One region of the Janibacter sp. GXQ6167 genome, then DNA from elsewhere that is predicted to be linked to it. Evidence: riboswitches for the same ligand, from Rfam matches in the RefSeq annotation. Region 1 holds a riboswitch; each other region holds the start of a gene.
The links. A riboswitch is a leader RNA that binds a small molecule or an ion and turns the genes downstream of it on or off. The one in region 1 is predicted to bind cobalamin.
Positions count from the first base shown of each region.

Region 2: it holds a riboswitch for cobalamin, as region 1 does, so the genes downstream of both, AB8K43_RS06640 (VWA domain-containing protein) here and AB8K43_RS00615 (energy-coupling factor ABC transporter permease) in region 1, are expected to answer to the same signal.
Region 3: it holds a riboswitch for cobalamin, as region 1 does, so the genes downstream of both, AB8K43_RS09065 (ABC transporter substrate-binding protein) here and AB8K43_RS00615 (energy-coupling factor ABC transporter permease) in region 1, are expected to answer to the same signal.

Region 1 covers NZ_JBGFSK010000001.1:133,086-135,340, reverse strand. The annotation lists gene AB8K43_RS00620 (energy-coupling factor ABC transporter substrate-binding protein) at 1-392, opposite strand, end outside; gene AB8K43_RS00615 (energy-coupling factor ABC transporter permease) at 385-1,080, opposite strand; cobalamin riboswitch at 1,112-1,274, opposite strand; gene AB8K43_RS00610 (HGxxPAAW family protein) at 1,268-1,552, opposite strand; gene AB8K43_RS00605 (hypothetical protein) at 1,744-2,255, shown strand, end outside.
Region 2 covers NZ_JBGFSK010000003.1:364,020-366,274, reverse strand. The annotation lists gene AB8K43_RS06640 (VWA domain-containing protein) at 1-1,200, opposite strand, end outside; cobalamin riboswitch at 1,269-1,430, opposite strand; gene cbiE (precorrin-6y C5,15-methyltransferase (decarboxylating) subunit CbiE) at 1,436-2,255, shown strand, end outside.
Region 3 covers NZ_JBGFSK010000005.1:113,958-116,212, reverse strand. The annotation lists gene AB8K43_RS09070 (M16 family metallopeptidase) at 1-964, shown strand, start outside; cobalamin riboswitch at 1,023-1,148, shown strand; gene AB8K43_RS09065 (ABC transporter substrate-binding protein) at 1,208-2,191, shown strand; gene AB8K43_RS09060 (FecCD family ABC transporter permease) at 2,188-2,255, shown strand, end outside.

The DNA of each region.
Region 1 (2,255 bases):
GCCGGGTCGACACCGAGTTCGGCGAGGCGCCGGTTCACTTCGGCGTCGACCTCGCGCTCAAGGCGCCGGCGTCCACGCAGCGCGGCGACGGCGTAGCCACACACCGCCGCACCGATCGCAGCCTGCGCGGCGAACAGTCCCGACTCGATCTCGCCTCCTGATGGGGCGAAGATCGGCTCGAACCAGGGCTCGTAGTCGGGGTGATCGGCCTCGATCGTCTCCGTCGCGATCGCGTCGGTCCCGCCGAAGCGTTCTTCATCGCCGCCAGCGCGCTGAGCATCCAACCAAAGCGGGACCGCGATCAGCAGAGTCAGGGCGACCAGCAGGCCGAGGGTGATCCACCGTCCGCGGCTCGTGCTGCCCGAGGTGGGGGTGATATCGGCGTTAGGCATGCTGGGCCGCCTTCGAGGTCGTCGCGCCCTTCGGCAGCACGCCGAGGCGGGTCAACTCGGGTCGGGCCACCTTGCGCAGGGTGCGGAAGAGCAGGACACCGAGGACCCCTTCGGCGAGGGCCAGTGGGATCTGAGTGATCGCGAAGATCGAGGCGAACTTCGCGAGAGCACCGAGGAGACCGGAGGCCGGGTCGGGGAAGGCGATCGCGAGCTGGAGGGAGGTGACGCAGTAGGTGGAAAGGTCCGCGAGCGCCATCGCGGCGAAGACCCCGACCTCCATCGGAGCGCCGAGGCGCCGACAGAGCACCCACGCCCCGTAAGCCACCCACGGCCCAACAACCGCCATCGAAAAGACGTTGGCGCCAAGCGTGGTGAGCCCGCCGTGCGCGAGCAAGAGCGCTTGGAAGAGCAGGACGACCATGCCGACGAAGGCCATGATCGGCGGCTTGAAGAGGATCGCGCCCGCGCCGATACCGGTCGGGTGGCTACTGGAGCCGGTGACCGAGGGCATCTTCAAAGCGGAAAGCACGAAGGTGAAGGCTCCGGCTGCGCCGAGCAGTAAGCGATTCTCGGGGTGCTCACGTACCTCGCGGACGACGGCTCGAGCGCCGTGGATCACGAAGGGGGCGGCAACAGCGGTCCAGGCGGCCGCTTGAATCGGAGGGAGAAACCCCTCGGCGATATGCATGTGAGGTCCTAACCGGGATGACGCGTCCCGCTCGGTGGATCCGTCCCCAGGTGAGTCTCTGGCTGCTCCGCGGCCCGTGTCTTAAAGGGGGGCCAACCGGAGGTCACAGTGGCGCGACCGCGTCGGACTCTCACCGACTTCCTCGCCCCAGGGATGGTTGGTGCCGTCAGTAAACCACGGGCGCGGCTTACTTGACCCCGATGGAGTCCTTGTCCGCGGGGGCGTCGATCGAGCCACGCGAGTACTCACCGAAGCCAGCCAACGAGAGCAGGCGTCCGGCGATGAGAGCGACCACCAGGATGCCCATCGAGACAAAGAGCAGCGGCCAGGCCTGAATGACGACCGCCCACGTGCCGAGGGCGAAGCCAATCAGGGCGATCACGACAGCAACCCAGGTCGCGATGCTGTGCCCGTCACCGAGGTCCATCGACGAGTGCGGGCCGGTCGGAAGGTGAGGCTTTTCCTTGCTCATGGGGCCATCTTCCCATGGGTCCGCGCCCCGGTGCACCCGCCAGATCCCCCCTTCGACAAGGGGGTGCTGATGCCGGTCGAGGGAGTCCACACAATTAGGGACTGTCGGCCGCATCCACGAGGCCCTAATGTCGGCAACGGAGGAGCCATCAGACCCCTCTCGCCACACTCATTTTCCAGGGGAGACCGCACGTGAAGAAGACCACCATCGCCGTCGCGACGAGCGTCGTGCTCGGCGTCGCCATGGCACCAATCGCCGCTGCCGACAACGGCCCATCCAGCGGATCGTCCAACCGCCCCACGGCCGAGGTTGCCGCGCCCAAGGGGCTCGCGTCGACCAACCTGGGACCGGACAAGAAGCCGCTCGGCGCCCAGTCCTTCGCCTCCGCCTACGGTGGCTTCCCGGCGTACCGCCAGCTGAGGGTCATCACCCAGAAGAGCCGCTACCGGATCGATAGTTCCCCAGCCGCCGGACGGATGGCCCTGTCCGTTTGGCGGCCCAACACCCTCCCGTCGCAGTGGCGAATCGGACAGCGGATGAAGATCAGCAGCAGCGGCACGCCGATCAAGAACATCGCGCCGACGCTGAACTACTACCAGAAGAAGAACCACTACATCTGGAGTTCCGCGCAGACCTGGCAGCAGTACCGGTACTACGCCCTCACCGGCATAACCCGGTACAAGAGCACCCCGATCCTCATCAC
Region 2 (2,255 bases), on a different contig from region 1:
GTGGTCCTGCGGCGCCTGCGGTTGCGGCGGCGCGGGCTGCTCGGGAGCCTGCGGAGTGTCCGGGCTCTGATCCTGCGGACCGCCGTCGTGGTTCGGGGGCGGCCCGTCGGCCTCTTCGCCCCCTTCGTCCTGGTCGTCGTCGCGGTCGGGTTCGTCGTCCGGCCGGTCCGGGTCAGTGGGGGGATCATCGTCCGGGTCGTCGTCGCCGAGCAGGTCGTCGAGGAGGTCCTCGTCGAGGCCCGGGGCGTCGAAGGGGTTGCGGCGCCGACGGTGGGGCAAGGCGAGGCGCGCGGCGACGCGGATGTCCTCGCGGGTGACATCGGTCCGGCCCTCCCAGGCGGCGTTGGCCCGGGCGGCGCGGGCGGTCACGATGTCGGCGCGCATCCCGTCGACATCGAAGCCGGCGCACACCGTCGCGATCTTGGTCAGGGCCCAGTCGCTGAGCGCGACGTCGGGCAGCAGGGCTTGGGCGGCGGCGATCCGCTCGCGGAGGGACTCCTGCTCGGCGGCGTGGGACGCGGCGAAGGTCTCCGGGTTGGCGTCGAAGGCGAGACGCCTACGGACGACCTCGGCGCGCTGCTGCGGGTCACGGCTGGCGGCGATCTCGACGGTGAGGCCGAAGCGGTCGAGCAGCTGGGGGCGGAGCTCCCCCTCTTCGGGATTCATCGTGCCGACGAGCACGACCCGCGCGGCGTGACTGACCGAGACCCCGTCGCGCTCGACGGTGTTGCGGCCCATCGCGGCGGCGTCGAGGAGAAGGTCGACGAGGTGATCGTGGAGCAGGTTCACCTCATCGACATAGAGCAGGCCGCGGTTCGCGTCGGCGAGGAGGCCAGGCTCGAAGCTCGCCTCACCCGCGCCGAGCGCCTTGCGCAGGTCGAGCGAGCCGATCACGCGGTCCTCGGTCGCGCCGACGGGGAGCTCGACGAGGCGAGCGGCGCGGGTGGTGGTCGCTGCCTCGGCGTGCGGGCCGTCGGGGCAGGTGGGGTCCGGGGCCGCCGGGTCGCACCCGAAGCGGCAGCCCGCGACGACCTGCTGCTCGGGGAGGACATCGGTGAGGGCGCGCACCATCGTGGATTTCGCGGTGCCCTTCTCGCCGCGGACGAGGACACCACCGACCTCGGGCGAGACGGTCGTCAGGAGCAGGGCCAGGGCCATGTCGTCGGCGCCGACGATGGCGGCGAAGGGGTACTGGGTCATGCGCGAAGCAAGTCCTCCTAGGCGAGTAACCACGCTCGCCGGATGAGCGTCAAGCGCCGACGCGGGAGTGCGCCGAGCGCGACGCAGGGTGATGTTCTGGCTTTAAGCCCCCTTCGCGGGAAACGAAAGAAGGGAGCCCTCACAGTGGCGGGACCGCTGCCGGATTCTCACCGGATTCCTCACGTCTGCGTCGCCGGTCATCATCCCACACCTGCGCTGGGCGACTCGGTGCGCCATGACCCGCGCGATTAAGGTGGCGGGCGTGATCGAGGTCGTCGGTATCGGTGAGGCCGGGTGGGAGGCCCTGGGCCCGCATGAGCGCTCCCTGGTCGAGCGTGCGCGCCTCGTCATGGGCGGCGCTCGTCACCTGGAGTTCCTCCCCGAGATCGAGGGCCAGGAGCGAAGGGCGTGGCCGAGCCCCCTTCGCCCGGCGTTGCCGGGGCTGGCGCGAGAGCCTGGCCCGGTCGTGGTCCTTGCGAGTGGAGATCCGCTGCGGTCGGGGATTGGCACCACGCTCATCGAGGTGCTCGGGGCGGATTCCGTCAGCATCTATCCGACCGTCTCCTCGGACCTGCTGGCGCGGGCGCGGATGGGCTGGTCGGCCGAATCCGTGCAGGTCATCACGCTCGTTGGGCGGGATATCGATCGGGTTGTCCGCTGGCTGACCCCGGGAGCGCGCCTGATCGTGCTGTGCGGTGACGGCGATGGGCCAGCCCGCGTCGCCGACCGCGTGAGTGCGGCGGGCTATGGCGACTCCGCGATGACCGCTTGGTGGCATCTCGGGGGGCCGCGCGAGGGGTCCTCGACCGCGACGGCCGCGACCTGGGGCCCAGAACCGACCCCCGATCTGGTGCTCGTGTGCCTGGAGGTTGCGGACGGCGGGGCCGATCAGGGGCCCGCGCCCGGGCGGAGCGAAGACGCCTTCGACCACGATGGCCAGATCACCAAGCGGGACGTGCGCGCCAGTGCTCTTGCTCACCTGCGCCCCACCCCCGGCCAGGTCCTGTGGGATCTCGGCGCCGGGTCCGGAGCCGTCGGGATCGAGTGGGCGCTCG
Region 3 (2,255 bases), on a different contig from region 1:
GCCCGTCTTCGCCGCCGAAGAGGTGACGCGGATGGTGCGCACCCGCCTCGCGGAGATCGCCCAAGAGCGGGCGTCGGCTGGCCGTCGTGCTCATGCCGAACTCGTTGCGGCGTACTACGACCCGAGCGCCCGAGCTTCGCGGCCCGGCGCCGGTTCGCCCGAATCGGTGGCGGCGATCACCCGCGATGATGTCGTCGCTTTCCACGCCGAGCACGTCCACCCAGACCACGCCAGCCTCGTCCTCGCAGGCGACGTCGGCGGGCTCGATGTGGAGGCCCTGCTAGCCGCGACGATCGGCACCTGGCCGAGGTCCGTCCACCCTCGTCCCGAGCCCACCCGCGAACCGGCAGCACGGGCCGCGGACCGCCAGCGGATCGTGCTCGTCGACCGCCCCGGCTCGGTGCAATCCGAAATCGCGATGGCGACGCCGGGACCGGATCGGCGCGGTGAGTGGGCCCCCTTCCCGGTCCTCGGCTGGATCCTCGGTGGCGCGCCCAACGCTCGGATCGACGCGATTCTGCGAGAAGAGAAGGGGTATACCTACGGGGTCCGTGCCCTCTTCCGGCCGCGTCAGGTCGGCGGAATGTTGATCATCTCCGGGTCGGTGCGCGCGGACGCGACCGCCGAGTCGGTGAGTCTGCTCACCGAGATCGTTGCCGGGATGGAAGGGGGCGTGACCGAGGCCGAGGCCCGCGCGGGGATCGACTTCGCGACGTTGACGGCCCCCGGGCGCTACGAGACTGCCGACGCGATCGCCGATGAAGCGATTGCGCTCGCGGCCGATGGGCTGCCGCTCACCTTCACCTCCGACAACGTCGCCGCCATGCGAGCGCTCACCGTCGCTGACCTGGACGAGGCGTGGCGCCGGGAGGTGACCGAAGGCTGGACGGTCGTCGTCGTGGGTGATGCCGCCTCGGTCGCGGACGGGCTGCGCGAGCTCGGCGAGGTCACGATCATCTCCTAGCGGCGGGTACAGTCGGGATCGGTCCCGCTTCGGCGGGCCACTTTCCTACGCCACCGACACGGGGAACCCGGTGAGAAGCCGGGGCTGACGCGCAGCGGTATGGGGGACGGACACGGCAATGCACCACTGGGCCCGACGGCCTGGGAAGGTGCCGTGAACCGGACGAACCCGAGCCCGAACACCCGATCGGTGGTTCCTCGTCGGCCTCGCGCATGGGCCCCGTCCACGAAGGAGTGACCAGTCATGGTCCCCACCCGTCTCGCCACCGTCGTCTCTGCCGCCGTCGCCGGCGCGCTCCTCGCGAGTTGCGCCGGTGCCCCCGGCTCGCCCCAGGTCACCACCGGCTCCGCCTTCACCCCCGTCACTCTCGACAACTGCGGCGAGACCGTCGAGGTCACCAAGGCGCCGTCCCGGCTCGTCACCGTCAATCAAGGCGCTACCGAGGTCGCCCTGGCCCTTGGCCTCGAGGACCGCATGGCTGGCACGGCCTATCTCGATGACGAGATCTCCTCGACGTGGCAAGAGCAATACGACACCGTGGACGTCCTCGCGACGGAGTACCCAACCAAGGAGAGGTTCCTCGCTGCCGAGCCGGACCTCGCCTACGCCGCGTACTCCAGCGCCTTCTCCGACAAGTCGGTCGGGACCCGGGCCGAGTTGAAGGCCGAGGGGATCCCCACCTACATCTCCCCCTTCGGCTGCCCGAAGGGGGAGAAGACGGCAGCCCCGACCTTCGAGAGCGCGTGGTCAGAGGTGGCCGACGTCGCGAAACTCTTCGGCGTCGGGGGCCGCGCCGATGAGCTGATTAAGCGCCAGCAGGACGAGCTGAAGCGGATTCGCGAGCAGGCGCCGGGGAAGGGAGTGACGGCCCTGTGGTACGACTCGGGGGACAAGTCTCCCTTCGTGGGCGCGGGCGGCGGGGGGCCGCAGTTGATCCTCGACGCGGTCGGCGCCGCCAATGTCTTCGGGGACCTCGAAGGGGGCTGGGCCGATGGCACCTGGGAGAAGGTCGTCGAGTCTGACCCAGACGTCATCGTGCTGGCAGACGCTTCGTGGTCGTCGGCGGACAGCAAGAAGGCATACCTCGAGGCCGACCCGGTGCTTCAGAACCTCGCCGCGGTGAAGGCCGGGCGCTATGTCGTCGTCCCGTTCTCGGCGACCACGCCGGGCGTGCGGCTCATCGAGGGCGCCCAGACGGTGGCCGAGGGCCTCGCCGACCACTCGTGACCACCATCGACGTGAGCGCCGGTGGGCGTGTGACCTGGCGACCGGCGCTCGTCTTCATCGCGCT